DNA from 2 places in the Pseudomonas oryzae genome. Region 2 is predicted to be linked to the other one. Evidence: predicted binding sites of a transcription regulator. Region 2 holds the regulator's gene; the other holds the start of a gene.
The links. The regulator sigma-54, encoded in region 2, starts transcription at its own class of promoters, with help from an activator protein. The targets are predictions, from matches to a motif close to ANTGGCATNNANNTTGCTNT.
Positions count from the first base shown of each region.

Region 1: a site for sigma-54 is predicted at 3,756-3,775, ahead of BLT78_RS12080 (ammonium transporter). Genes of this name have one in related genera too.

Region 1 is NZ_LT629751.1:2,685,173-2,699,924, forward strand. It holds gene BLT78_RS12070 (monovalent cation:proton antiporter family protein) at 1-641, shown strand, start outside; gene BLT78_RS12075 (OprD family porin) at 957-2,222, shown strand; gene BLT78_RS12080 (ammonium transporter) at 2,289-3,497, opposite strand; gene BLT78_RS12085 (deoxyguanosinetriphosphate triphosphohydrolase) at 3,901-5,232, shown strand; gene BLT78_RS12090 (YggL 50S ribosome-binding family protein) at 5,299-5,637, opposite strand; gene dacB (D-alanyl-D-alanine carboxypeptidase/D-alanyl-D-alanine endopeptidase) at 5,845-7,290, shown strand; gene rlmKL (bifunctional 23S rRNA (guanine(2069)-N(7))-methyltransferase RlmK/23S rRNA (guanine(2445)-N(2))-methyltransferase RlmL) at 7,519-9,732, opposite strand; gene rmf (ribosome modulation factor) at 10,104-10,319, shown strand; gene BLT78_RS12110 (quinone-dependent dihydroorotate dehydrogenase) at 10,400-11,422, opposite strand; gene BLT78_RS12115 (DUF6685 family protein) at 11,660-12,526, shown strand; gene BLT78_RS12120 (sensor domain-containing protein) at 12,537-14,752, opposite strand, start outside.
Region 2 is NZ_LT629751.1:83,330-98,081, reverse strand. It holds gene lptC (LPS export ABC transporter periplasmic protein LptC) at 1-165, shown strand, start outside; gene lptA (lipopolysaccharide transport periplasmic protein LptA) at 152-697, shown strand; gene lptB (LPS export ABC transporter ATP-binding protein) at 694-1,419, shown strand; gene BLT78_RS00480 (RNA polymerase factor sigma-54) at 1,630-3,120, shown strand; gene hpf (ribosome hibernation-promoting factor, HPF/YfiA family) at 3,193-3,501, shown strand; gene ptsN (PTS IIA-like nitrogen regulatory protein PtsN) at 3,512-3,976, shown strand; gene rapZ (RNase adapter RapZ) at 3,980-4,837, shown strand; gene BLT78_RS00460 (HPr family phosphocarrier protein) at 4,855-5,127, shown strand; gene pmbA (metalloprotease PmbA) at 5,277-6,626, opposite strand; gene yjgA (ribosome biogenesis factor YjgA) at 6,720-7,241, shown strand; gene tldD (metalloprotease TldD) at 7,397-8,836, opposite strand; gene BLT78_RS00440 (carbon-nitrogen hydrolase family protein) at 8,833-9,687, opposite strand; gene BLT78_RS00435 (YhdP family protein) at 9,745-13,584, opposite strand; gene rng (ribonuclease G) at 13,599-14,752, opposite strand, start outside.

The DNA.
Region 1 (14,752 bases), 2.0 Mb from region 2:
AAGCCGCGGCCGGCGAGATCAACGTGCACTACGGCGATGGCCGGCGCGGCGAACTGCTCGCCGCCCTGGGCGTCGCCCGCGCGCGCCTGCTGGTGGTGGCCGCCGACAATCCCGAGAGCGCCCTGGAAACGGTGCGTCAGGCGCGCAAGTTCTCCGCTACCCTGCCGATCCTGGTGCGCACCCGCGACGACAGCTACCTGGCCAGCCTGCAGGCGGCCGGGGCCACCGAGGTGGTACCGGAGGTGCTCGAGTCGAGTCTGATGCTCGCCTCCCATGCACTGGTCATGCTCGGCCTGCCGGAACGACGGGTACAGGCACGCATCGACGAGGTGCGCAGCGATCGCTACCACCTGCTGCACGGCTTCTATCACGGCGCCAGCGGCAGCCTGCTGGACCAGCAGGGCCGCCCGCGCATCCTGCTGCACGCCGTCAACCTGAGCAGCGGTGCCCATGCCTGCGGCCGGAGCGTGCTGGACATGGCTCTGGATGGACTGGGGGTCGAGGTCCAGGCGATTCGCCGCGACGGCGAGGAGTTGCACGCGAGCGACAACCCGTTCCTGCGCGAAGGCGACGCCCTGCTGCTCGCCGGCCCGCTGGACGCCATCGAAAAGGCCGAAGCCAAACTGCTCGCAGGACTCTGAGCGCTCGCTCCGCTCCCGCACGGGCGGGAGCGGAGCCCCCCCCCCCCGGAGGCAAGCCCTCACCGCGCAGGAATCACCGCCTGCCACGCTTCCCGGAGCACCGCCAGCCGCAATCAATCGGTCCACAGCTGGCAGGCCGGAGCATTAACAATCTAACGAAGCGGCCTAAAACTGCGAAACAATCGGCAACTTCGCGCGCATTAAGACCAATGTATAAGCGCAATCCATCAATTCGACATGTTTCATTCACGCCGCTTTCACAAAGAGCCAGACACTGGCCGGTCGCACCCCCCACACAAATCTGGAGCACACACCATGAGCCTGACCCCGCTCGCCCGCGCGGTTGCCTTCGCAACCCTCGGCGCCGGAATGATTATGCCGAGCCTCGCTCAGGCGGCTTTCGTAGAGGACAGCAAGGCCAGTCTGGAACTGCGCAACTTCTACTACAACAGTGACGTGCGCAATAACGCCTCCACCGCCAAGCACAAGAACGAAGAGTGGGCCCAAGGCTTCATCGCTCGCCTCGAGTCTGGCTATACCGAAGGCACCATCGGCGTTGGCGTCGACGCGCTCAGCACCCTCGGCGTCAAACTGGACTCCGGCCGCGGCACCAGCGGCACCGGCCTGCTGCAGCTCGACCGGGAAACCGGCGAGGCTCAGGACACCTATGGCGATCTGGGCGTCACCGCCAAGTTCAAGGCTTCCAACAGCGTCCTCAAGGTCGGCACCGTGATGCCGAACCTGCCGACCATTTCCGGCGTCGACAACCGCCTGCTGCCGACCAGCTACCAGGGCGGCTACCTGAACTCCCAGGAAATTGCCGGCCTCTCGCTGGACCTCGGCATGGTGAATCGCATCAACTACCGCGACTCGCAGGATCACGAAACCATGACCCTGGCCCGCACCAGCGCCTTCAATGGCCTGGGTGGCAAGGGTGACAGCGACCAGCTCGTGTTCGGCGGCGCCACCTACAAGTGGAACAGCGATCTGAGCACCGCCTACCACTACGGCAACCTGGACGAGCTGTACAAGCAGCACATCTTCAACCTCGTGCACGTGCTGCCGATCGCCGACGGCCACAACCTGAAGTCCGACCTGCGCTACGCCCACAGCAGCGAAGATGGCAACAGCAACGTGGACAACAACGCCTTCGGCGCCATGTTCACCTACACCCTCAAGGCTCACAAGCTGGGCCTGGGCTATCAGTCCCTGACCGGCGATACCGGCTATGCCTTCGTCAACGGCAACAACCCGTTCCTGGTCAACTACGTCACCATCCGCGACTTCGCCAACACCGACGAGCAGTCCTGGCAGGTCCGTTACGATTACGACTTCACCAACCTCGGCGCCCCGGGCCTGACCTTCATGACCCGCTACATCTCCGGCGACAACTTCGAGCTCGCCGACGGCAGCGAAGGCAAGGAGTGGGAGCGCAACATCGAGCTGAAGTACGTGGTTCAGCAGGGCACCCTGAAGAACCTCGGCGTGCACTGGCGCAACGCCCACACCCGCACCAACTTCGCCAACGGTGACATCGATCAGAACCGCCTGATCCTGTCCTACACCCTGCCGCTGTTCTGAGCAGCAGCCCGGTGAAAAAAGAAGCCCGCTCTCGAGCGGGCTTCTTCGTTTGCGGGGTCCTGACGATCAGTCGTGGCTGGTCGCACCGATCTTGTGGATCGACAGGTCGGCGCCGTAGTACTCCTCTTCGGCGCTCAGACGGATGCCGGTGATGCGCTTGAGCAGGCCATAGACCGCGAAGCCACCGGCCAGCGCCAGCGCGCAGCCGAGCGCCGTGCCGATCAGTTGGCTGACCAGGCTGACCCCGCCCAGCCCGCCGAGCAGCGGCTGGCCGAAGATGCCGCAGGCCACCCCGCCCCACAGGCCGCACAGGCCGTGCAGCGGCCACACCCCCAGCACGTCATCGATCTTCCAGCGGTTCTGGGTCGCGGTGAAGACCCAGACGAACAGCGCGCCGGCGATACCGCCGGTGATCAGCGCGCCGATCGGGTGCATCAGGTCGGAGCCGGCGCACACCGCGACCAGGCCGGCCAGCGGGCCGTTATGCAGGAAGCCGGGGTCGTTGCGCCCGACCAGCAGCGCCGCCAGGGTGCCGCCGACCATCGCCAGCAGCGAGTTGACCGCCACCAGGCCGCTGACGCCCTGCAGGGTCTGCGCGCTCATCACGTTGAAGCCGAACCAGCCGACGATCAGGATCCACGACCCCAGCGCCAGGAAGGGAATGTTGGAGGGGGCGAAGGCCACCAGTCGGCCATCGCGGTAGCGACCGTTGCGGTGTCCGAGCATCAGCACCGCCCCCAGCGCCAGCCAGCCGCCCACCGCGTGTACCACCACCGAACCGGCGAAGTCGTGGAAGGCGGCGCCGAAGCGCTCGGTCAGCCAGCTCTGCAGACCGAAATTGCCGTTCCAGATCAGGCCCTCGAAGAACGGGTAGATGAAGGAGACGATCAGCAGGGTGGCGCACAGCTGCGGGCCGAACCTGGAGCGTTCGGCGATGCCGCCGGAGATGATCGCCGGGATGGCGGCAGCGAAGGTCAGCAGGAAGAAGAACTTCACCAGGGCGTAGCCGTTGTCGACGGTCAGCGTGCTGGCCGGGGCGAGGAAGTTCACCCCGTAGGCCACCCAGTAGCCGACGAAGAAGTAGGCCAGGCAGGACACCGCGAAGTCGGCAAGGATCTTCGACAGCGCGTTGACCTGGTTCTTCTGGCGGACGGTGCCGACCTCGAGGAAGGCGAAGCCGGCGTGCATGGCCAGGACCATGACCGCGCCGATCAGGATGAACAGGGTATTGGATCCGTGAACCAGGCTGTTCACGGCAGTGGACAGGTTTTCCATCGGCGCGACGCGCTCCTCCGGTTGGCAGGAAAGCACCAAAGCAGACCACCGAGCAGCGAGTATGCACCATTTGAAAGCATGCGCATCTTCTCCGATCTTCCGCCATGCTGAAGCGATTGATCGAGGATCGCCGGTCGGACTGGCCCGCCAAGGCATGATCTTGTTGTTAATCAGGGACTTGTTGGTGTTAAGCAACGTCCTGTCGACCTCTGCGACGGCTGCCGGGGCAAGCGTTCGCACAAGCACACGAGGCCGTAATATGCAAGAGACATGCCGCCCCTTGCCTGAACACGCCGTTGCGACAATGGTGCACGGGCTGCGCCCCGCTGGCAGAGCGCCGGGGACTTGCGGGGCGCCGAGCAAGCCCGCAAGCTGGAGACTCCGCGATAGCTGAGGATTTCCCTTGGACTGGCACACCCTGCTTACCCGCGAGCGCTTCGGCAAACCCGCGCAGAGCACCGAGGAACTCGGTCGCAGCGCCTTCCACAAGGACCACGACCGCATCGTCTTCTCCGGCGCCTTCCGCCGCCTCGGCCGCAAGACCCAGGTCCACCCGGTTTCCAGCAACGACCATATCCACACCCGCCTGACCCACAGCCTGGAAGTGGCCTGCGTGGGCCGCTCGCTGGGCATGCGCGTCGGCGAGATGCTGCGCGAGGAGCTGCCGGCCTGGTGCGATCCCAGCGACCTCGGCGTGATCGTGCAGTCCGCCTGCCTGGCCCACGACATCGGCAACCCGCCGTTCGGCCACTCCGGCGAGGACGCCATTCGCCACTGGTTCCAGCTGGCGGACGAGCGCGGCTGGCTGGATGCCCTGAGTGAGGCCGAGCGCGCCGACTTCCTCTGTTTCGAGGGCAATGCCCAGGGCTTTCGCGTGCTGACCCAGCTCGAGTACCACCAGTTCGACGGCGGCACCCGGCTCACCTACGCGACCCTCGGCAGCTACCTCAAATACCCCTGGACCGCCCGCCACGCCGACGCCCAGGGTTACAAGAAGCACAAGTTCGGCTGCTATCAGAGCGAGCTGCCGCTGCTCGAGCAGATCGCCCGCAAGCTCGGCCTGCCGCAACTCGACGAGCAGCGCTGGGCGCGCCATCCGCTGGTGTACCTGATGGAGGCGGCCGACGACATCTGCTACGGCCTGATCGACCTCGAGGACGGCCTGGAGATGGATCTGCTCGACTATCCGGAAGTCGAGGCGCTGCTGCTCGACCTGGTCGGCGACGACCTGCCGGACACCTATCGCCAGCTGGGGCCGCGCGACTCGCGGCGACGCAAGCTGGCCATCCTGCGCGGCAAGGCCATCGAACACCTGACCAACGCCGCCGCACGCGCCTTCGTCGCCCAGCACGATGCCCTGCTCGCCGGCAGCCTGGAGGGCGATCTGGTCGAGCACATGCACGGCCCGGCCAAACTGTGCGTACTGCGCGCCAAGGGGCTGGCACGCGAGAAGATCTTCCAGGACAAGCGCAAGACCCTGCACGAGATCGGCGCCTACACCACCCTGGAGATCCTCCTCAACGCCTTCTGCGGCGCGGCGCTGGAGCAGCACGGCGGACGCTCGCCGTCGTTCAAGAACCGGCGCATCCTCGACCTGCTCGGCAACAACGCGCCCGATCCGCACTGGCCGCTGTATCGCGCCTTCATGCGGGTGATCGACTTCATCGCCGGCATGACCGACAGCTATGCCACGGAAATGGCGCGGGAAATGACCGGACGCTCGAGTCCGGTGTGAGGGAGCCCGAAAACGCAAAGCCCCGCGGCACGCCAGGTGCCGCGGGGCTTTGTCTGCTGCGGCCGATCAGGCGCCGATCGGCTTTTCCGGATACCAGGCATCGGCCAGCGCGCCGACGCGGAAGCTGGCCAGCTCGCTGCGCTCCTTGAGCCAGGCCTCGACCTTGGCGCGCTGCTCCTCGCTCACCGAGCCGCGCTTGCCGAGGCAGACCATGCCGAACTCGTCGCAGCCGATGAACATCAGGCCGTTGCCTTCGATCGCCTCGCGCAGGAACTGCTGCATGAAGGCGTCTTCACCCGCCTCGTCGAGGTCTTCGCGATAGGTGAGGATCAGCTCGAAACCGAGTTCCTGGAACTCTTCGACACAGAGCTTCTTGCGCAGGCGGCGGGAGCGGTTGGTAGCCATGGAGATATCCTCGAACAATTGGGCGAGGCACTCTACCAGCTTGTGCGAGCCAGGCCCATGACCACGTGCCGCCCGGCGCGCAGAGTCGCGGAACAGAGGGTTTCAGGCATAATGAGAACTGCCTCTCCAATCACGCATGTGAGTTCTCTCGTGTCGTTGCCCCCACCCAAGTCCTTGCTCGCCAGAGCCAAGAATCTTTGCCGACCGCTGCGCCTGTTCGGCCTGGTCGGTCTGCTGCTGCCCATAGCCCTGCCCGTGACGGCCGACGCCACCGGCCTGCCGCCGCGCGTGGAACAGGCGCTGAAGGCCGGCAAGCTGAACAGCAATGCCCTGTCGCTGGCGGTCATCCCGCTCACCGGCCCCGGCAGCGCCAGCTATTTCAACGCCGACGTGGCGGTCAACCCGGCCTCGACCATGAAGCTGGTCACCACCTACGCCGCCCTCGAGCTGCTCGGCCCCACCTACCAGTGGAAGACCGCCTTCTACACCGACGGCCCGCTGCGCAATGGCGTGCTGCAGGGCAACCTCTACCTCAAGGGCGGCGGCGACCCCAAGCTGACCATGGAGCGTCTGTGGCTGCTGCTGCGCGACCTGCGCCATGCCGGCGTGCAGCATATCGAGGGCGACCTGGTGCTGGAGCGCAACCACTTCCGCAACCCGGCGCACACCCCCTTCGACGATGACGGCGGCGACCGCAGCAAGCCGTACCTGGTCGAGCCCGACGCGCTGATGGTCAACCTCAAGACCCTGCGCCTGATCGTGCGCGGCGAGGCACGCGGTGCCGTGGTGCAGGCCGAACCGCCGATCCCCTACATCCGCATCGACAACCGCGTGCGGGTGACCGGACCGGCGAGCTGCCCGAGCTGGCCGCAGGTGACCTACAACTTCCAGCAGCAGACGGACGGCACCCTCGACGTGGTCGCCGCAGGACAGATCCCGGAAGGCTGCAGCGGTCAGCGTTACCTGTCGCTGCTCGACCACCCGACCTTCGCCGGCGGCTCGGTGCGTGCCCTGTGGAACGAGCTGGGCGGCAGCATCGCCGGCCGCGACCGTCTCGGCAGCACGCCGGGCAACGCCCGCCTGCTGGCGCAGACCCTGTCGCCGGACGTGGTGGAGATCATTCGCGACATCAACAAGTACAGCAACAACACCATGGCCCGCCAGCTGTTCCTGTCGATCGGCGCGCGCCACCGCCTGCCGAGCGACGCCGACGATGCCGCGGCCGCCTACCGCGCCATCGACCAGTGGCTGGCCCGCAAGGGCATCCGCGCGCGGAACCTGGTGCTGGAGAACGGCTCCGGACTGTCGCGCCACGAGCGCATCAGCGCACGGGAAATGGCCGCCATGCTGCACGCCGCCTGGCACAGCCCGTACGCCGCCGAGTTCGTCTCCTCGCTGCCGCTGGCGGCCATGGACGGCACCCTGCGCAAGCGCATGCGCAACACCCCGCTGGCCGGCAACGCGCACCTGAAGACCGGCACGCTGAACAACGTGCGCGCCCTGGCCGGCTTCAGCCGCGACGCCCAAGGCAATACCTGGGCGGTGGTGGCGATCCTCAACCACCCGCGGCCCTGGGGCGCCTCGGCGATCCTCGATCAGGTGATCCAGGAGCTGTACCGCCAGCCCGACACCCTGGCCGGCCTGGGGCGCTGAAGCCGGAAACAGAAAACCGCCTGCCCGGGACACCGGACAGGCGGTTTTTCATGGGCGGTCGTTCGGCAGGGCAATGAGCTCGCGCCAGCGCTTGTACACCATCGGCGGCGCAGAGCTTCGGCAGGGAAAACGACCGCAGGTCTTTTCCACCCCTCCGCCCCCTAGCCGGGCATCGGTAGAGGATCGCTGCGCGAGCACTCTCCCCTGCCCGGCTGGATCAAGCCCGGGCTACCGAGCCGTCAGGCGCCAGGCGCGGTGGATCTTCGGGTTGCGGGCGAAGTCCGGATCGAGGGTCTTGGCGCTGATCTCCTCCACCGCGTAGCGCTGCTCCAGCGCCGGGTCGAGCTGGAACTTGCGGAAGTTGTTGGAGAAGTACAGCACCCCGCCCCTGGCCAGGCGCGCCATGGCCAGGTCGAGCAGACGCACGTGGTCGCGCTGCACGTCGAACACGCCCTCCATGCGCTTGGAGTTGGAGAAGGTCGGCGGATCGATGAAGATCAGCTCGTATTCGCCGCGATCGGCTTCCAGCCACTCCATCACGTCGCCCTGCTCCAGACGGTGCTTGTCGGAGAAGCCGTTGAGCGCCAGGTTGCGCCGCGCCCAGTCGAGGTAGGTCTTCGACAGGTCGACGCTGGTGGTGCTGCGCGCGCCGCCCTTGGCGGCGTGCACGGTGGCGGTGGCGGTGTAGCAGAACAGGTTGAGGAAGCGCTTGCCGGCGGCCTCCTGCTGGATGCGCAGGCGCAGCGGGCGGTGGTCGAGGAACAGGCCGGTGTCGAGGTAGTCGGTCAGGTTGACCAGCAGCTTGACGCCGCCCTCGCTCACCTCCATGAAACGCCCCTGCTGGTCCTGGCGCTCGTACTGCTTCTTGCCGGCCTGGCGCTCGCGACGCTTGATCACCACCCGCGCCGGATCCATGTCCAGCGCCTGGGGAATCGCCGCCAGGGCGTCGAGCAGGCGCGCCTGGGCCTTGTCCGGATCGACCGAGCGAGGCGGCGCGTACTCCTGCACGTGCACCCAGTCGCGGTACAGGTCGACCGCCAGGGCGTACTCGGGCATGTCGGCATCATACAGCCGGTAGCACTCGACACCGGCCTTGCGCGCCCACTTGCCCAGCTGCTTGAGGTTCTTCTGCAGGCGGTTGGCGAACATCTGCCCGCCCTCGGACAGCCGTGCCGGCTCGCTGCGCACCGCCGGCGGGCGTTCGACCAGCTGGCCGCCGATCAGCCGCGCCTGAGGCGCCGGCTGGGCCGACTCGTTGCGGCCGGTGACGAACTGCTCCGGCAGCACCTTGAACAGCAGCAGCTTGCACGGCAGCGCGCCGTTCCAGAAGGCGTACTGCTTGTGGCTGCGGATGCCCATGCGCTTGCCCAGCTCGGGCGCGCCGGTGAACACCGCCGCCTCCCAGTTCAGGCAGGACTGGCGCAGGCGCTCGCCAAGGTTCTGGTAGAGGTACAACAGGCTGGCCTCGTCGCCGAGGCGCTCGCCATAGGGCGGGTTGCACACCACCAGGCCCTTCTGGTTCTGGTCCGGACGCGGCTCGAAGGTGGCCAGCTCGCCCTGGTAGATCTTCACCCAGTCTCCCAGGCCGGCGCGCTCGATATTGTTGCGTCCCGGCTGGATCAGCCGTGGGTCGGCCTCGTAGCCGCGGATCCACAGCGGCGGCCGGGCGAGTCCCGCGCTGGCGCGCGCCTCGGCTTCCTCGTGCAGCTTCTTCCACAGCGCCGGCACGTGCCCCAGCCAGTTGGAGAAGCCCCACTTCTCGCGCTTGAGGTTGGGCGCGATGTCGGCGGCCATCATCCCCGCCTCGACCAGGAAGGTGCCGACGCCGCACATCGGGTCGGCCAGCGCGCCGCCTTCGGCAGCGATCCTCGGCCAGCCGGCACGGATCAGGATCGCCGCGGCGAGGTTTTCCTTGAGCGGCGCGGCCCCCTGCTGCAGGCGGTAGCCGCGCTGATGCAGGCTGAAACCGGACAGATCCAGCGACAGCACCAGCTCGCCGCGCTCCAGGCGCGCGTGGATGCGCAGGTCGGGGTCGTACTTGTCCACCGACGGGCGCTGGCCGGACTGCGCGCGCAGGCTGTCGACGATACCGTCCTTGACCTTGAGCGCACCGAAATGGGTGTTGTCGATGCCGGCGCCACGGCCGGAGAACTCCACCGCCAGGCTGCCGCTGGGCAGCAGGTGCTCGCCCCAGTCGATCCCGCGCACCGCCTGGTACAGGGCCTCGGCGTTGTCCACCGGGAAGCGGCCGAGCACCAGCAGCACGCGGTTGGCCAGGCGCGACCACAGGCACAGCCGATAGGCGGTTTCCAGGCTGCCCTGGCCCTGCACGGCGGCCACCTGCTCGCGCCCGGCTTGCAGGCCCAGTGCGGTGGCTTCCTCGAGCAGCAGGGTTTCCAGGCCCTTGGGACTGGTGAGAACGAGCGGGAACAGATCGGACATGCGGTATACCAGGGGCCAAGCCCATCAGGGGTGACTCGGGCCATGGCTGACCCTTCGTCGGAAGACCGGAGGCGCAGAAGCAATCGCGCCCCGTGTTCAGTATCGGTGCAAACCCTCGGCAATGCCGAGGCTGCGAGCCTGCGAGCGATCCCTGGCCATGCTTAGATCAGGAGGGCTCTAATATTTGTTTTTTTATGACAAAACAGTCATTCACATTTCAACAAGGATTCATTTAGAACTCGACCAATCCGCAGCGCGAAGAACTGCGGTAGATGCTCGCCCTGTCGGCAGCGAGCTTTGTGGCAGATCCTCTGCCAGGCCTCCAAGAGGCCAACGGGACAAGTACAGTCAACGAACGAGGGCAATACCCGATGAGAAGACTCAAGCGTGATCCGTTGGAAAGAGCCTTTATGCGCGGTTATCAATATGGCGTCAGCGGGAAATCCCGCGATATGTGCCCCTTCTCCCTCCCCACCGCTCGCCAGGCCTGGCTCAATGGCTGGCGCGCAGGCCGTGTCGACAACTGGGAGGGCATGACCGGCACTGCCGGTATCCATCGTCTCAACGAACTTCACGCGGTCGGCTGAACCGCACCCATCCTGATCCTTTCAGCCATTCAATCCATCCACTACGGGGCCCCACGGGGCCCCGTCCTGTTTCCGGGCGGTCAGATCCGCCCGCTGGCGGCGATGGCGTCCACCGCCGAGCGGATCAGCGCCGGCCCCTTGTAGATGAAGCCGGAATAGATCTGCACCAGGCTGGCGCCGGCGGCGATCTTCTCGGCCGCGTGCGCGCCCTCGGTGATGCCGCCGACGGCGATGATCGGCATGCGCCCGGCCAGCTCGCCGGCCAGCATCCGCACGGTGTGGGTGCTCTTGTCACGTACCGGCGCGCCGGACAGGCCACCGGCCTCGTCGGCATGGGCCAGCCCTTCGACGCCCTCGCGGCCCAGGGTGGTGTTGGTGGCGATCACCGCATCCATGCCGGAGTCCAGCAGCGCGCGGGCTACCAGCACGGTTTCCTCGTCGCTCATGTCCGGAGCGATCTTGATCGCCAGCGGCACGCGCCGGCCATGCTGCATGGCGAGTTCTTCCTGACGCTGGCGCAGGGCCTCGAGCAATTGCTTGAGCGAGTCGCCGAACTGCAGGCTGCGCAGGCCGGGAGTGTTCGGCGAGCTGACGTTGACCGTCACGTAGCTGGCATGCGGATAGACCTTGTCCAGGCAGAGCAGGTAGTCGTCCACCGCGCGCTCGACCGGCGTGTCGAAGTTCTTGCCGATGTTGATGCCGAGCACGCCGCGATACTGCGCGGCCTTGACCCGCGCCAGCAGGTGGTCGACGCCGTGGTTGTTGAAGCCCATGCGATTGATGATCGCCTCGGCCTGCGGCAGACGGAACAGCCGCGGCTTGGGGTTGCCCGGCTGCGGGCGCGGGGTCACGGTGCCGATCTCGATGAAACCGAAGCCGAGCTGGGCGAAGCCGTCGATGGCATCGCCGTTCTTGTCGAGGCCGGCGGCGAGACCTACCGGATTGGGGAACTCGAGGCCCATGACCTTCACCGGCAGACGCGGCGTCTGGCAGACCAGACGGTTGAGGCCAAGGCGGCCACCGGCACCGATCAGATCGATGGCCAGTTCATGGGAGGTTTCCGGGGACAGTTTGAACAACAGCTCGCGGGCCAGAGCGTACATGGGCAGGGGTCATCAACAGGTCGTCGGGGCGCGAAGTATAGCCCAGCCGCCCCGGCCGGCGAAGCCGCGACACGGGCATTGCGCCGCCGTGCCGCAGGGCAGGAGACAGCGGGCCAGCATTTTTTCAGCGTGCAAAGTCGGGTAGTCTTGGCTTTGCTTGTACAACGGCACGAATTTACCGGTTATCTGCCGCAAGCTTAATCCGAACCGGTATGCAGGAAGCATTCGGGCGTGAACATGCCAGTTTTTTCATTCAGCAACCTTTTCGCTGCCTTGGCCCGCCGCATTGGCATCGGGCGCAGTGGCAGCCTGCAGCTGCAGGAGCAAGCTGCCAGGTTGCGCCTCCCCTTCACTCCCTTGCCGGAGGTGCTGGACAGCATCTGGTGGCAGGACGGACCGCCGCTGCAACGCCTGGCCGACCTGCCGCGCGGCGCGCTGTCAGGCCCGGTGCAGGAGGACAAGGCGGCCGCTCACCAGGCGCTGCGCGGGCTGGTGCTGGTAAGCGAGCGGCGGATCAGCGAGTTCGACCTGCGCTGGGTAGACGGTCTCAGCGGCACCCCGGAGCACGACGCACGCTTCATCCGCTTCGAGGATTACGCCGCCTCGCCGGCCTGCCGCAGCATTCGCCTGATCAGCTACAAGGACTTCAGCCGCGCCCTGGCCCAGGCCCTGCCGCATCATGCCAGCGGCGAGATCCTCTACCTGCGCCAGGCCAACTGGCGCGACGAACGCTACTTCTGGTGCGGCGAACAGGTGCCGCAGGCCTTCGCCTGTGCGGTGGCCTACGCGCGCCGTCGCGGCCTGACCGTACAGATGCCGGCCGTGCTCACCGAGTACCGCCTGCAGCGTGCCGGCCTCGACCAGCTGGATGCCGCCTACCACGTGCTGGCCATGCCGGCGGCCGCCTGGAGCGATGCGCGTTTCATGCGCCTGCTGCTCACCGGCATGCCCTATGCTCGCCTGCACCTGCTGCGCGACAGTGGCGGCCCGGAGTTTCTCCTCCTGCCACGCGAACAGGCCGACGCCAACGCACTCGGCGAAGGCCTGCGCCAGGCCGGTGCCGCCGACGTGTGCGCCTGGCTGCGCGAAATGCTGCCGAAGTAACCCCTTGCCCTCAGACCAGCGCCGCCGGGAGCGGCTGGTCGACCAGGCGCGTGCCGATCTGGCCCGCCGGCAGCGGACGACCGGTCAGATAGCCCTGCACCGCATCGCAGCCATGGGCGCGCAGCAGCTCGAGCTGCGCGCTGTTCTCCACCCCCTCGGCCACCACGTGCAGATCCAGGCTCTGGCCCATGGCGATGATGGTGGCGACGATCTTGTCGGCACGGGCGTCCTGCCCGAGGCCGTCGATGAAGCTCTTGTCGATCTTCAGCTTGTCGATGGGGAAACGGCTGAGATAGGCCAGCGACGAGTAGCCGGTACCGAAGTCGTCCACCGCCAGATGCACGCCCAGGGCCTTGAGCTCGGCAAGACGCTCCTGGGTGGTCAGATCCTGCGCCATCAACGCCCCCTCGGTGATCTCCAGCTCCAAGAGAGCACCGGGCAGGCCGGTACTCTCCAGCGCCCGGCGTACCAGCTCGACCACATCCAGATGCTGGAACTGCCGCGGCGACAGGTTGACGCTCACCGGCACCTCCGGCAGCCCGGCGGCGCGCCAGCGCATCGCCTGACTGCACGCCTCCTGCAGCACCCACTCGCCCAGGGCGAGGATCAGCCCGGTCTCCTCGAGCAGCGGGATGAACACCGCCGGCGAGACCGGCTCGCCACTGCCCGGGCGCCAGCGCACCAGCGCCTCGAAACCGAGTACCCGCCCGCTGGCAACGTCCACCTGGGGCTGGTAGTGCAACTCGAACTCCTGCGCGGTGATCGCCCGGTGCAGGCGACTCTCCAGGGCCTGGCGGTTTTCCGCGGCGCGGGTCAGCTCCTCGGTGTGGAACTGGTAGTTGTTGCGGCCGTTCTCCTTGGCCTGGTACATGGCCACGTCGGAACAGCGGATCAGCTCGGACATCTCCTGACCATCGTCGGGGAACAGGCTGATGCCGATGCTGGCGCCGACGAACAGCTCGTGACCGCTGCCGACACGAAACGGCTGCTGCAGCAGATCGATCAGATCCTGCGCCACCAGCGCCGCTTCCTCGGGATGCCCGATACCCTCGAGCACCAGCAGGAACTCATCGCCGCCCAGGCGGGCGAACATGTCCTCGGCGCGAATGCGCTGGCGCAGGCGGCTGGCGATCAGCACCAGCAGTTCGTCGCCCACCGAGTGCCCGAGGCTGTCGTTGACCCGCTTGAAGCCGTCGAGATCGAGGAACAGTACCGCCACCTTGCAATGCAGGCGTCGCGCCCGCTCGATCGCACCGTTGAGATGCGACTGCACGAGGATGCGGTTGGGCAGTTCGGTCAGCGGGTCATAGTGGGCCAGGCGCTCGAGCTGCGCCTCGGACTCCTTGAGCTGGGAGATGTCGCTGAACACCGCCACGTAGTTGGTCAACTTGCCCTTGTCGTCGCGTACCGCGCTGATGCTGTGCCACTGCGGGAACACCTCGCCGGACTTGCGCCGGTTCCACACCTCGCCCTGCCAGTGCCCCTCGCCGATCAGCGCCGCCCACATGTCGCGATAGAACTCCCTGCTCTGCCGCCCGGAGCTGACCACGCTGGGGTTGCGACCGATCACCTCCTGCTCCTCGTAGCCGGTGATGTCGCAGAAGGCACGGTTGACCGCGATGATCTTCGGCGTGGTGTCGGTGATCACCACGCCCTCACGGGCATTGGTGAACACCGCAGCGGCATGGCGCAGCTTCTCGTCCGCCGCCTTGCGTGCGGAGATATCGATCAGCAGGCTCTCGAGGAATAGCGGCTGGCCGGCGGTATCGCGGTGCACCCGGCTGTAGTCCTCGACCCAGATGAAGGTGCCGATGCCAGTGCGGATGCGGTACTCGAGGACGAACTCCGGACGCTCCTCGAAGATGCAGCGCTCGACCTCCTCGATCACCTGACGCAGGTCGTCGGGGTGGATCAGGGTGGTGAACCAGCGCTGCCCCTCGGTCAGGCTCTCGGCGGAATAGCCCCAGCGCCCGACGTTGGCGGAGACGAACTGCACCGGCCAGCCCATGCGCACCTCGCGACGCAGCATGACCATCGGGCTGGCCACCACGGCGTCCACCACGGCCTGCACCGTCTCGCGGTCCTTGTGCCCCTGGGTGACATCCAGCAGGGTGCCGATGATCGCGGGCAGGCCATCCAGCTCGATACGGGTACCGAAGGCCTCGGCGACGAACTCGCGGCCGTCGCGAGTCAGGGCGCGGAACTCGTAATGCGCCGAGCGCAGCT
Region 2 (14,752 bases):
AGCCGCCTCAGCGTGTTTCCCGAACGGGAATACGCCGAGACGGCCCAGCCCGTTCGCATCGAAGCCGCCAACGGCGTGACCAGCGCCACCGGCATGCAGGCCTATCTCAACGAAAGCCGGATGCTCCTGAAATCCAACGTGCGAGGACAGCATGAGGTTCGCTAACCCCCTTCCCCTCCTCTTCGGCCTGGGCATCCTGCTGGCCGGCGCCTCCGCCTGGGCCCTGCCCTCCGACCGCGAGCAACCGATCCGCGTGCAGGCCGACAGCGCCGAACTCGACGACGCCAAGGGCGTCGCCGTCTACCGCGGCGGCGTGGTGATCACCCAGGGCACCCTGAAGATCACCGGCGACACCGTGACCATCACCCAGGACAAGAATGGCGACATCGAGGTATTCACCTCGGTCGGCAAGCCGGCCTACTACGAACAGCAGCCGGCGACCGACAAGCCGGTGGTCAAGGCCTACGGCCTGACCATCCAGTACTTCGCGGTCAACGAGCGCATCGTGCTGATCGACCAGGCCAAGGTGGTGCAGGAAGGCAACACCTTCGAAGGCGAGAAGATCGTCTACGACACCCAGCGGCAGATCGTCAACGCCGGCCGCGCCACCGGCAGCAGCGTGACCACCCCGCGCCCGCGCATCGACATGGTGATCCAGCCGCGCAAGAAGGCCGAGCCGGAGCAGAACGCGCAATGAGTACGCTGATCGCCCAGCACCTGGCCAAGAGCTACAAGGGCCGCGCCGTGGTGCGCGACGTCAGTCTGTCGATCGACAGCGGCCAGATCGTCGGCCTGCTCGGCCCCAATGGCGCCGGCAAGACCACCTGCTTCTACATGATCGTCGGCCTGGTCCACGCCGATCAGGGCCGCGTGCTGATCGACGACCAGGACGTCACCCATCTGCCGATGCATGGCCGCGCACGCGCCGGCATCGGCTACCTGCCGCAGGAAGCCTCGATCTTCCGCAAGCTGACGGTGGCCGACAACATCATGGCGATCCTCGAGACGCGCAAGGACCTCGATCGCGCCGGGCGCCGCGAAGCCCTGGAAGGCCTGCTGCAGGAGTTCCACATCAGCCACATCCGCGACAATCTCGGCATGAGCCTGTCCGGCGGCGAACGGCGGCGCGTGGAGATCGCCCGCGCCCTGGCCAGCGACCCGAAGTTCATCCTGCTCGACGAGCCCTTCGCCGGCGTCGACCCGATCTCGGTGGGCGACATCAAGCAGATCATCCACCACCTGAAGAGTCGCGGCATCGGCGTGCTGATCACCGATCACAACGTGCGCGAAACCCTGGACATCTGCGAGACGGCCTACATCGTCAACGCCGGCCAGTTGATCGCCGAGGGCGACGCCGAGAGCATCCTCGCCAACCAGCTGGTGAAGGACGTCTACCTGGGTCAAGAGTTCCGCCTGTAAGTCCCTCCCACCGCTTCACGCATGAGCCGCACGCCCGCCGTACCGCGCGGGCGTCGCATATCCCTACCTGACTGCGGCTTTTCGCCTGCCTGTCAAGCCTAGGCAAACTGGCAAATATCGGGCATATAATTTGCTATCAGCGGCGCCCCGGCGCCCAGCAGTGGACAGCGCGCAGGCGCTGGCAGACCCCAAGGTGCCAACTCCCAAGCCATGAAACACTCGCTAGTCCTCAAGATGGGCCAGCAGCTGACGATGACCCCGCAGCTGCAACAAGCCATTCGTCTGCTCCAGCTGTCGACCCTCGACCTGCAGCAGGAAATCCAGGAAGCCCTCGACTCCAATCCGATGCTCGAGCGCCAGGAAGACGGCGATGATTTCGACAGCGGCGACCCGCTGGCCGAAGGCGACGCCACTCACGGTGCGGCGAGCCTGGAGGGCGGCAGCGTCAGCGTCGAACGCGACCCCGACAGCCTCGACGAAGGCCAGTGGGAAGAACGCATCCCCAGCGAGCTGCCGGTGGACACCGCCTGGGAGGACATCTACCAGACCAGTGCCAGCAGCCTGCCGAGCAGCGAGGACGACGAGTGGGACTTCACCGCGCGCACCTCCTCCGGTGAAAGCCTGCAGAGCCACCTGCTCTGGCAGCTCAACCTGACCCCGATGAGCGACAACGACCGGCTGATCGCCATGTCGATCATCGACGCCATCAACAACGACGGCTACCTCGAGGAAAGCCTCGAGGACATCCTCACCTCCCTCGATCCCGAGCTGGGCATCGAACTGGACGAGGTGGAGATGGTGCTGCACCGCGTGCAGCAGTTCGAGCCGCTGGGCATCGGCGCGCGCGACCTCAGCGAGTGCCTGCTGCTGCAGCTCAACCAGCTGCCGGCCACCACCCCCTGGCTCGACGAAGCGCGCCGCGTGGTGCGCGAATACCTCGACCTGCTCGGCAGTCGCGACTACAGCCAGCTGATGCGCCGCCTGCGGGTCAAGGAAGACGAACTGCGCCAGATAGCCGAGCTGATCCAGCGCCTCAATCCGCGTCCCGGCGCGCAGATCGAGGCCAGCGAAGCCGAGTACGTGGTGCCCGACGTGATCGTGCGCAAGGACAACGAGCGCTGGCTGGTCGAGCTCAATCCCGACGCCATGCCGCGCCTGCGCGTCAACCCGCACTACGCCGGCCTGGTGCGCCGCGCCGACTCCAGCGCCGACAACACCTACATGCGCAACCAGCTGCAGGAAGCGCGCTGGTTCATCAAGAGCCTGCTCAGCCGCAACGAGACGCTGATGAAGGTCGCCACCCAGATCGTCGAGCTGCAGCGCGGCTTCCTCGAATACGGCGAGGAGGCGATGAAACCGCTGGTACTGCACGACATCGCCGAGGCGGTGGGCATGCACGAGTCGACCATCTCGCGGGTCACCACGCAGAAGTACATGCATACCCCGCGCGGCATCTACGAACTCAAGTATTTCTTCTCCAGCCATGTCAGCACCGCCGAGGGTGGCGAATGCTCGTCGACGGCGATCCGCGCCATCATCAAGAAGCTGGTGGCCGCGGAAAATCCGAAAAAGCCGTTGAGTGACAGCAAGATCGCTGGTTTACTGGAAGAGCAGGGGATTCAGGTGGCCCGCCGGACAATTGCCAAGTACCGGGAATCCCTGGGCATTGCGCCATCGAGCGAGCGCAAGCGACTGGTGTAACGACTGATCGCGAACACAGTTATTCGATGACGGGGCAACCCGTCAGCAACGTGGGTAATAAGGAGAAGCGGTATGCAAGTCAATATCAGTGGCCAACACCTGGAAGTGACCGACACTCTGCGCAACTACGTGAACGAGAAGTTCGAGCGCCTGGCACGCCATTTCGACCGCATCACCAACGTTCAGGTGATCATGCAGGTGGAGAAACTGAAGCAGAAGATCGAAGCTACCCTGCACGTTGCCGGCGGCGAAGTGGTCGCCAACGCCGAGCACGAAGACATGTATGCAGCCATCGACCTCCTGGCTGACAAACTGGACCGTCAGCTGATCAAGCACAAGGAAAAGCAGATCGAGCGCGAACAGGGCGCCGCCGCCCGCTGATCATTTTCCGATGATTCGACTAGAGCATATCCTGACCCCCGGCCGTTCCCAGGTGAACGTGCCGGGAGGCAGCAAGAAACGCGTTCTGGAACAGATCGCCAACCTCGTAGCCCGGGATATTCCCGGGCTCGACGCACATGACATCTTCGAAAGCCTGGTGGCTCGCGAGAAGCTCGGCTCCACCGGCTTCGGCAACGGCATCGCCATTCCGCACTGCCGGCTGGCCGGCTGCTCGGTGCCGGTGAGCGCCCTGCTGCGTCTGGACGCCCCGGTGGACTTCGATGCCCTCGATGGCGCCCCGGTGGACCTGCTGTTCGTCCTGCTGGTGCCCGAAGCTGCCACCGAAGAGCACCTCGAGCTGCTGCGCCAGATCGCCGGCCTGCTCGACCGCGCCGACGTGCGCGAGCGCCTGCGCCAGGCCCGGGACGGCTTCGACCTGTACCAGGTGGTGCTCGACACCGTGGATGGCCGCTGAGTCATGCGTCTGGTCATTGTCAGCGGCCGCTCCGGGTCGGGGAAGAGTACCGCCCTGGCCGTGCTCGAGGACAACGGCTTCTACTGCATCGACAACCTGCCGGCCAGTCTGTTGCCGGACCTGGCCGAGCGCGCCCTGCTGCACACCGAGCTGTCGCAGCCGCAGGTTGCCGTGTCGATCGATGCGCGCAATCTGCCCAGCCAGCTCAAGCGCTTTCCCGAACTGCTGGAGCAGCTGCGCCAGCACAACATCCAGTGCGATGTGCTCTATCTGGATGCCGACAACGCCACCCTGCTCAAGCGCTTCTCGGAAACCCGTCGACGCCATCCGCTGACCAACGCGACCCGCTCGCTGGTCGAGGCGATCGACGACGAACACCAGCTGCTCGGTCCGATCGCCGATCTCGCCGATCTGAAGATCGATACCGCCAACCTCAACCTCTACCAGCTGCGCGACAGCATCAAGCTGCGCCTGCTGGAAAAGCCGGATGCCGGTACCGCCTTCCTGATCGAATCCTTCGGCTTCAAGCGCGGCATGCCGATCGACGCCGACCTGGTGTTCGACGTGCGCTGCCTGCCCAACCCCTACTGGAAGCCGGACCTGCGCGAACACAGCGGACTGGAGCAGCCGGTCCGCGACTACCTCGACGCCCAGACCGACGTCGAGGAAATGTACCAGGACATCGTCGCCTACCTCGGCAAGTGGCTGCCGCGCTTCGCCGCCAGCAACCGCGCCTATGTCACCGTGGCCATCGGCTGCACCGGTGGCCACCACCGCTCGGTGTACCTGGCCGAACGGCTGGGCACCGCGCTGCGCGACAGCCTGGGCAACGTGCAGATCCGCCACCGCGACCTCAAGTAAGGACCCCGATCCCCCCGATGCCAGCCTGCGACGTCACCATCATCAACAAGCTCGGCCTGCACGCCCGCGCCGCCGCCAAGTTCGTCGGCGTGGCCGGACGCTTTCCCTGTCAGGTGCGGGTCGGCCGCTCGGCCGACAGCCTGGTGGACGGCAAGAGCATCATGTCGGTGATGATGCTGGCCGCCGGCAAGGGCACCTCGATCCATCTGTGCACCGAGGGCGAACAGGATCACGAGGCCCTGCAGGCGCTGATCGAGTTGATCAACAACTACTTCGACGAAGGCGAGTAGCGCCTGCAGGCAAGTGCTGGCGCAGGGTAGACAAAGGCGCAGCCTTGTCTACCAGAGACCACGCAGCGGGCCGGGCGGTGGAAGATCGCGGCGCGAGTCTTCCACGGGGTGGCCATCCAACCTACGGGCGCCCCTGCCCCAGCGCGACCTCAGCTGCCGCCGACCATCATCCGCTCGATCAGCACCGAACCGGTGCGCACGTTGCCGCGCGCCTCCACGTCGGAGCCCACCGCGACTATGCCGCTGAACATGTCGCGCAGGTTGCCGGCGATGGTCACCTCCTGTACCGGGAACTGGATGATCCCGTTCTCCACCCAGAAGCCGGCAGCACCGCGCGAGTAGTCGCCGGTGACCAGGTTGAGCCCCTGCCCCATCAGCTCGGTGACCAGCAGGCCGCGATCCATGCGGCGGAGCAGCGCCGCCTGGTCCTCGCTGCCGTGGCTGACGAACAGGTTGTGCACGCCGCCGGCGTTGGCGGTGCTCGGCAGGCCCAGCTTGCGCCCGGAATAGGTGCCCAGCGCGTAGGACACCAATTTGCCGCCGTCGACGAAGGGCTTGGCGTAGGTCGCCAGGCCGTCGCCGTCGAAGCTGGCGCTGCCCATGCCGCGCGGCAGATGCGGCCGTTCGTCGAGGCTCAGCCACTCGGGGAACAGCGTCTGCCCCAGCGCCCCCTCGAGGAAGGAGGACTTGCGGTACAGGTTGCCGCCGGAGATCGCGGCGAGGAAATGGCCGAACAGCCCGGTGGCCAGTTCGGCGGCGAACAGCACCGGCACTTCGCAGGTCGGCACCGGCCGCGCGCCCAGGCGCGCCACCGCGCGCTCGGCCGCGCGCCGGCCGATCGACTCGCCGCCGGCCAGCTCGCTGCCGACGCGGCTGACGTCGTACCAGTAGTCGCGCTGCATCTGCCCCTCGCCCTCGGCGATCATCACGCAGCTCAGGCTGTGCCGGCTGGAGGCGTAGCCGCCGACGAAGCCGCGGCTGTTGCCGTACACGCGGCAGCCGAGGTGGGTATTGAGGGTGGTGCCGTCGGCCTTGGTCACCCGCGGATCGGCGGCAAAAGCGGCGGCCTCGCAGGCCAGCGCCTGCTCGATGGCCTGCTCCGGGCTGATCGCCCAAGGATGGTAGAGGTCGAGATCGGGCAGTTCGCGGGCCATCAGCGCGGCATCGGCCAGCCCGGCACAATCGTCCTCCGAGGCGTGCCGGGCGATAGCCAGCGCCGCCTCAACCGTTTCCCGAATGGCCGCCGCCCCCTGCGCCGACGTGCTCGCCGAGCCCTTGCGCTGCCCCAGGTAGAGGGTGATGCCGAAACCGCGGTCGCGGTTGAACTCGACCGTCTCCACCTCGCCCTGACGCACGCTGGTCGACAAGCCCTGCTCCAGCGACACCGCCACCTCGCAGTCGGTGGCGCCCTGGCGGCGCGCTTCGGCGAGGATCGCCTCGACCTGCTCCTGCAATCCCGGCAGGGCCTGCGGCCCCACGCTTTCCACGGCTGAACTCATGTCCTGCTCCTGTTTTCCCGCCGGCACGCCGGCCGGGCCGGACAAGCGGCCCCTGAGTGGTTATCATGGCGCGTTTCCCAGCGGACCCGCCCCATGTCTGAACAATTCGACGACGACTTCTCCGGAGAGAAGAGCAAATCCCAGGTCAAGCGCGAGCTGCACGCCCTGCAGGACCTCGGCGAGCGCCTGACCACGCTCAAGCCCGAGCAGCTCGAACGCCTGCCGCTCTCCGACATGCTGCTCAGGGCCCTGCTCGAGGCGCCCAAGCACAAGGCCCACGCCGCCCGCAAACGCCACATCCAGTACATCGGCAAGCTGATGCGCAGCCAGGACATCGAGGCGATCACCGGCCTGCTCGACCAGATGGACGCCTCGACCCGCCAGTACAACGAGCGCTTCCACGCCCTCGAGCGCTGGCGCGACCGCCTGGTCGGCGGCAGCGATGCCGACCTCGAGGCGCTGCTCGGCGAATACCCCGAGGCCGACGTCCAGCACCTGCGCCAGCTGATCCGCCACGCCCAGCACGAGGCCGCGCACAACAAGCCGCCGGCAGCCGCGCGCAAGGTGTTCAAGTACCTGCGCGAGATCGACGAGACCAAGCGCGGCCTGCGCTGAGCAAAGTCACCGTGATGCCGCAGGGTGGATAACCGCGCAGCGTTATCCACCAGCGAACACCTCGATGGGCAATCGCTGCGCGAGTTGCCCACCCGCCCCATCGGTCCAACAGCGCTGGTGGACAAGGCTGCGCCGTTGTCCACCCTGCGACCTCGTCAGCCGCCGGTACCGCCGACGGTGATCGCCTCGATCTTCAGGGTCGGCTGGCCGACGCCGACCGGCACCGACTGACCGTCCTTGCCGCAGGTGCCCACCCCGCTGTCGAGCGCCAGGTCGTTGCCGACCATCGACACCCGGCTCATCGCCTCCGGGCCGTTGCCGATCAGGGTGGCGCCCTTGACCGGCGCGGTGATCCGGCCGTCCTCGATCAGGTAAGCCTCGCTGGTGGAGAACACGAACTTGCCGCTGGTGATGTCCACCTGGCCGCCGCCGAGGCTGGCGCAGTACAGGCCGCGCTTCACCGAGCGGATGATCTCCTCCGGCTCGCTCTCGCCGGCCAGCATGTAGGTGTTGGTCATGCGCGGCATCGGCAGGTGCGCGTAGGACTCGCGGCGCCCGTTGCCGGTCGGCCGTACACCCATCAGGCGGGCGTTGAGCTTGTCCTGCATGTAGCCGCGCAGCACGCCGTTCTCGATCAGCGTGGTGCACTGGGTCGGCGTACCCTCGTCGTCCAGGCTCAGCGAGCCGCGGCGGCCCGGCAGGGTGCCGTCGTCGACGATGGTGCACAGCTTCGAGGCCACCGGCTGGCCGATGCGGCCGCTGTAGGCCGAGCTGCCCTTGCGGTTGAAGTCGCCTTCCAGACCGTGACCGACCGCCTCGTGCAGCAGCACGCCGCTCCAGCCGTTGCCGAGCACCACCGGCAGGCTGCCGGCCGGCGCCGGCACCGCCTCCAGGTTGACCAGCGCCTGGCGCACCGCCTCGCGGGCGTAGTCCATGGCACGGTCGTGTTCGAGGAAGTAGCGATAGTCGGTGCGCCCGCCGCCGCCGTGGGCACCACGCTCGCGGCGGCCACCCTGCTCGACGATCACGCTGACGTTGAAGCGCACCAGCGGGCGCACGTCGGCACCGAGGCTGCCGTCGATAGCCGCCACCAGCACCTGCTCCCAGGTGCCGGCCAGACTCACGGTGACCCGGCTGATGCGCGGGTCGAGGGCGCGGGTGGCCTGGTCGATGCGCTTGAGCAGCTCGACCTTCTCCGCCCGGCTGAGCACCTCCAGCGGATTGGCGGCGCCGTACAGGCGCGGCGGCACCTGCACCGCCGGGGTCTGCACGCGGCCCTGCTGGCCGGCGCGGGCGATCGAACGGGCGGCCTGCACCGCCTGGCGCAGGGCGTGCTCCTCGATGCTGTTGCTGTAGGCGAAGCCGGTCTTCTCGCCGGACTGGGCACGCACGCCGACGCCCTGGTCGAGATGGAAGCTGCCTTCCTTGACGATGCCGTCCTCGAGCAGCCACGACTCGGACACCTGGCTCTGGAAGTACAGGTCGGCGGCATCGATGCCGGGGCCGGCCAGCTCGCCGAGCAGCGCCGGCAGGCGCTCCAGGCTGAGGCCGCCGGGGGTCAGCAGCTGGTCGCTGACGGAGGACAGGGTGTTCATGAGGACTCCTTGGTCGAAGGTTGCAGCGCTCCGGGGCGCAGGCGACGATGGGCATGCACCGGCATGCGCTGGCGGATCGCCGCCTGCGCCGGACGGTCGACCTGCGCCAGCAGCACCGCCTCGCCGCGCGGCTGGCGGGCCAGCGGCTCGCCCCAGGGATCGACGATCAGCGAATGGCCGAAGGTTTCCCGCGGCCCCGGGTGCTGGCCGCCCTGGTTGGCGGCCAGCAGGTAGCATTGGGTCTCGATGGCCCGCGCGCGCACCAGGATCTCCCAGTGTGCCGCGCCGGTCACCGCGGTGAACGCCGAAGGCGCGCTGATCAGTTCGGCGCCGGCCTCGCGCAGCGCGCTGTACAGCTCGGCGAAGCGCAGGTCGTAGCACACGGTCAGGCCCAGACGGCCGACCGGGGTGTCGGCCAGCACCAGGCGCTCGCCGTGGGCGAAATCGTCGGACTCGCGGTAGCTGCCGCGGCTGTCGGCCACCTCGACGTCGAACAGGTGCAGCTTGTCGTAGCGCGCGGCGATCTGGCCGTCGCTGTCGATCAGCAGCGAGCAGGCATGCGGCTTGCCGTCGCGCTGTCCTTCCGCCAGCAGCGGCAGGGTGCCGGCGACTATCCACAGGCCCAGCTCGCGCGCCGTCGCCTGCAGCCAGGGCAGCAGCGGCCCCTCGCCGGCGGCCTCGGCGCGGCCGAGGGCGGCAAGATCGCGGCGGCCCATGGCGGCGAAGTTCTCCGGCAGCACCGCCAGCCGCGCGCCGCTCTGCGCAGCCTGCTCGAGCAGCGCCCGCGCCCGCGCGAGATTGCTCGCCACGTCGGCCTGGCTGACCATCTGGATGACTGCGACAGTGCCCATCGTCTACTCCCCCGCACATGCACCCATCCTAACCCGGAGCGCACGGCGTTTGTCATCTTACGGCTTGCCGAACAGGGTGATCTGCGGGTCGCGCCAGGGTCCGGCGACCCGGTACTCGACGCTGGCCACCCGTGACAGGCGGTCCCCCACCAGCTGGTCGACGATGAACAGCGCGCCGGCCACCGGCGCGGCACCGGCCAGCAGCGCGGCCAGCGGCAGGTTGTTGGACAGCGGCAGGGTCACGCGCAACCTGGCGGCGATGCGGTCCTGGGCGACGTCCAGCTGGCCGTCCAGCTCCAGCCGGGTGGATGGGCCATCCAGCACCAACGGCTCGCGGGTCAGCAGCACCCCATCGGTACCGTACAGTCGACCGCTGATGCGATCGTAACCGAGGCCCTTGCCGAACAGGTCGGAAAAGTCGAGGCGCAGGCGGCGGCGGATGGAGTTGAAGTTGAGCAGGCCGAACACCCGCAGGGCGCTGGCGCCGCCTTCCACCTCGAGCAGCTGACCCTGGCGCAACTGCCCATCCAGGCTGCCGCTGAAGCGCTTGAGACCGGCCATCGCCGGCGAGCCCGGCCAGTCGCCGTCGACGGCCAGCTCGAAGCTCTCGCTGCTGATGTTCGGGGCGTAGCCCCAGGCCAGCAGCACGTCGGCCACATCCCGGCCGTACAGCCGGCCGCGGAAACGGCTGCGACTGGCCGCCCCACTACCCTGCCAGTCCAGGCTGCCATCGACCTGCAGGCCCATGAGGTCGAGATCGAGCTGCTCGAAACGAGCCCCGCCCGCCGTCGGCCGGCTGCGGAAGCGCCAGCGGCCGAGGCGCTCCTCGCCGCGATAGAGGGCAAGGATGGTCACGTCCAGCGCCGGCAGGCTGCGCGGATCGACGCCGGCCAGCGGATCGCTCGGCATCGCCGCCGGCGTCGTCCCCTCCGTCTCGGCAGCGGCCCGCGCCGGCAGGCGCAGACGCTCCAGCTCCACGCGCAGCGGCGCCGCCTTGTCCGCCGGCACCACAACGTTGCCCTTCACCTGCGGATTGTCCAGCGCCAGGCGCCAGCCCGCAGCGGCGCGGCGCAGGCCGACCTGCAACTGCTCGAGGGTCAGCGCCCCCGCCGTGAAGCGACCGATCTCCAGCTCCACCGACTGCAACAGACTGCCCAGCGCCTGCCCCTGGCTGTCGCCAGCATGCCGCGCCTGCACCGCCTGCCAGGCCGCCCAGTCGAACTCGCTCAACCGGCCGCGGATATGCAGACCGAGCTCCTGGGGCAGTTGCGCGGCCTCGCCGCCGAGGCGCAGCTCGCCGCGCCCTCTGGCCAACTGCTCGAGCGGAGCGGCGAAGCTCAGGCTGGCCAGGCCGGCGTAGCTAAAGCCGTAACGGCGCTCGGCGCCGCCCAGGGTCATCCGCCAGCTGGCGCTGCGCGCCTGCTCGGCCGGTTTGCCGAGCGGTGCCGGCAGGTCGATCGCCACGCCCTGCAGGTCGGAGTTGACGCGCAGGCGGCTGGCTTCGCCGTAATCGAGATCCAGCCACAGGCGATAGGGCAGTTCGCCCCGCGCCGGAATCTGCGCCGGCTGCAGCCCCAGCCAGCTGACCAGACGCTCGACCGCGATGCTGCTGCGCACGTCCAGCCGACTGTAGGGCTTGCCCGGCTGGCCGCGCGCCTGGATCACCGCGCGCAGTTCGCGATCGAAGGCACGGGCCCGCACTTCCGGCGCGCTCAGGCCCCGCGCGCTGTCGTAGCGAAACGCGCCGGTGATCGCCTGCAGCTCGATGGCCGGTCTGGGCAGTTGCAGGCGGGCATTCTCGGCGGCGAAATCGACCACCGTGCGGACCGCACCGCCCTGGCGCGCCAGCGGGATGTCCAGTTGCAGGCGCCCGTTCAGCGCCCCCTCGCCCTGCCAGCCGACGAAGGTCTGGCCGCGGCCGAGCGGCGTGTCCTGGAGGATCTTCAGGCCGTCGCCGACGCTGCTGTCAACCATCCCCGCCACCGTCAGACGCGGCCCCTGACCGCTCCCGCCGCCGTGCACCTCGGCCTGCACGTCGCGCAGGCGGCTGTCCAGCACCTGCGCACTCGGCGCCAGGATGCGCACCTCACCATCGGCGACGAACACCTCGCCCTCCAGCTGGCGCAGCGGCGGCCACTCCGGCTGGTAGGCCAGCTCGGCGTCGCGCACCTTGAAATACAGGCCGAGGGTGCGCGAGTGGGCCGGCGCGCCCTTGTTCAGCGAGCCCTGGTAGAGGAACAGGCCCTGGTCGACCTCGCCGGCGCGAATCGCGCTCTTCAGCCAGTCGGCCAACTGCGGGCTGAGACCGGGCGACAGGGTCGGCAGGTAGCGTTCGGTGAAGTGCGCCTGGCTGTGGCGCAGACCGACCTGCAGGTCCATGTAATCCTCGGCGGCCGGGTCGCGGCGCAGGCGGATCAGCATGTTGCCGGCCAGCTCGCCTTCCTCGCCGGACAGGCGCATCAACGGGCTGGACAGGGTGAAGGCGTCGGCATCGAGGCGCCAGTCCAGCCGTGCATGCGCCTCGCGATAGCGCCAGGGCTGGGGAAACAGGGTGGCGAGGTGGAGCATGAAGTCGCGGGCATCCAGACGCAGCTCGCCGCCCTCGAGGTTGCCGCTGAGCGTGCCGTTGATGTTGTCCGCCGCCGGCACGTTGTGCCAGGCGCCGAAGCCGACCTTGTCCAGGCGCAGGTTGTACTCGACCTCGGGCAGCCCCTCGCCACGCGGACGGATCTCGGCCCGCAGGTCGCGCAGGCGTCCGTGCGGCGCCAGGCTGGCGAGGATTTCGTCGGCCAGCGAAGGCAGCGGCGCTAGGGTGCGGGTCAGCGCCACCAGGGGCGCCAGGTTGAGGCGCTCGGCCTGCAGGCTCCAGCTGCGCTGCTCGCCCGGCTGATGGCGCAGCTGCAGCTGGCCGGGGTTCAGGCGCTCGCCGGCGAAACTGCCGGCCAGCTCCTCGACCAGCAAGCGCCAGCCTGCGTCTTCGCGCGCGAAATGGGCGCTCAGCGCCAGGTCGCTCAGCTCCGCAGGCGCCGCGTCGCGGCGCCCCAGCACCAGCTGCGGCGCATGCAGGCGGGCCACGGCGCGCTGCGCCCGGCCGTCGGCCCAGTCCAGCCAGACCTCGCCGCCGACCTGCAGGCGCTGCAGGCTGAACGGCCAGTCCGCCGGCAAGTGCCCGGCCAGCCAGCTGCCCCAGTCGCTCTGCGGCAGACTGAGGTAGAGCTGCGCGGCGGCCCGCTGCCAGTCGTCGGCACGCAGCTCGCTGCGCAGCTGCCAGCTCAGCGGCTGACCATCGGGCAGGTGCAGGCGGCCATCCAGACGCTGGCGCCCCGGCTGATTGTCGAGGGTCAGGCCGATGTAGCCGAGGGTCGCTACCTCGCCCTGCTGCGGCTCGAGGGTGACCCGGCCGTCGAGCACCACGATGCGACGCGGCATCAGCAGCGCGGCGAGCACCCGAGCCGAATCGATGGCCGGGCGTGGGCCTTCGGCCTGGCGCAGTCCCTTGACTCGCCAGCTACCGTCCGGTCTCTGGCGCAGGCCGAGCTGCAGACCATGCAGCTCGACGCGGGCGATGCGCAGGCTGCGGCTGCGCAGGCTGGCGAACAGATCCGGCAACAGCCGCAGGCGCTCCAGGTGCAGGGCCTCGCCCTCGGCCTGCAGCTGGACGTCGCTCAACTCCAGCACCGGGATGAACCCCTGCCAGTGGCCGCTCAGCGCGCCGACGTGCAGCGGCTGGCCGAGCGCCGCGCTGGCCTGCTGCTCGATTTCCGGCCGGTACTCGGCCACCAGCGGCACCAGTGCGCGCCCGAGGCTGACGTACAGCGCCGCCAGCAGCAACAACAGCGCCGTGAGGGCGAGCAGAGCATCCAGCGTGCGCTCCAGCAGACGGCCAGAGGCGGACATGTCAGCCCCTTGCTTCAGAGCAGCACCACATCGAACTGCTCCTGGGAGTACTCGCTCTCCACCTGGAAGCGGATCGGCCGGCCGATGAAGGCCTCGAGGTCGGCGACGTTGCCGGACTCCTCGTCGAGCAGGCGGCCCACCACCTTGTCGCTGGCCAACACCATGTAACCCTCGGCCTGGTAAGCACGCGCTTCGCGGAGGATCTCGCGGAAGATCTCGTAGCACACGGTTTCCGCGGTCTTCAGCCGGCCGCGGCCCTGGCAGCTCGGACAGGGTTCGCAGAGCACCTGCTGCAGGCTCTCGCGGGTGCGCTTGCGGGTCATCTGCACCAGGCCCAGCTCGGTGATGCCGATGATGTTGGTCTTGGCGTGGTCGCGCTCGAGCATCTTCTCCAGCGTGCGCAGCACCTGGCGGCGATGCTCCTCGTCCTCCATGTCGATGAAGTCGATGATGATGATGCCGCCGAGGTTGCGCAGGCGCAGCTGGCGGGCGATCGCGGTGGCCGCCTCGAGGTTGGTCTTGAAGATGGTTTCCTCGAGGTTGCGGTGGCCGACGAAGGCGCCGGTGTTGACGTCGATGGTGGTCATCGCCTCGGCCGGGTCGATGATCAGGTAGCCGCCGGACTTGAGCAGCACCTTGCGCTCCAGGGCCTTCTGGATCTCGTCCTCGACGCCGTAGAGGTCGAAGATCGGCCGCTCGCCGGGATAGTGCTCGAGACGGTCGGACACTTCCGGCATCAGCTCACCGACGAACAGGCCGACCTTCTGGAAGGTCTCCCGCGAGTCGATGCGGATCTTCTCGGTACGCGGGCTGACCAGGTCGCGCAGGGTACGCAGGGCCAGCGACAGGTCCTCGTAGATCACCGAGGGCGCGCCGGCCGTCTGCATCTGCGTGGAGATCTGCTCCCACAGGCGGCGCAGGTAGCGGATGTCGGCGAGGATCTCGTCGGCGCCGGCGCCCTCGGCGGCGGTGCGCAGGATGAAGCCACCCTGCTCCTCGATGCCCTCGGCGGAGACGCAGGCCGCCACCACCTGCTTGAGGCGCTCGCGCTCGGCCTCGCCCTCGATCTTCAGCGAGATGCCGACGTGGCTGGTGCGCGGCATGTACACCAGGTAGCGCGAGGGGATCGACAGGTGGGTGGTCAGGCGCGCGCCCTTGGTGCCGATCG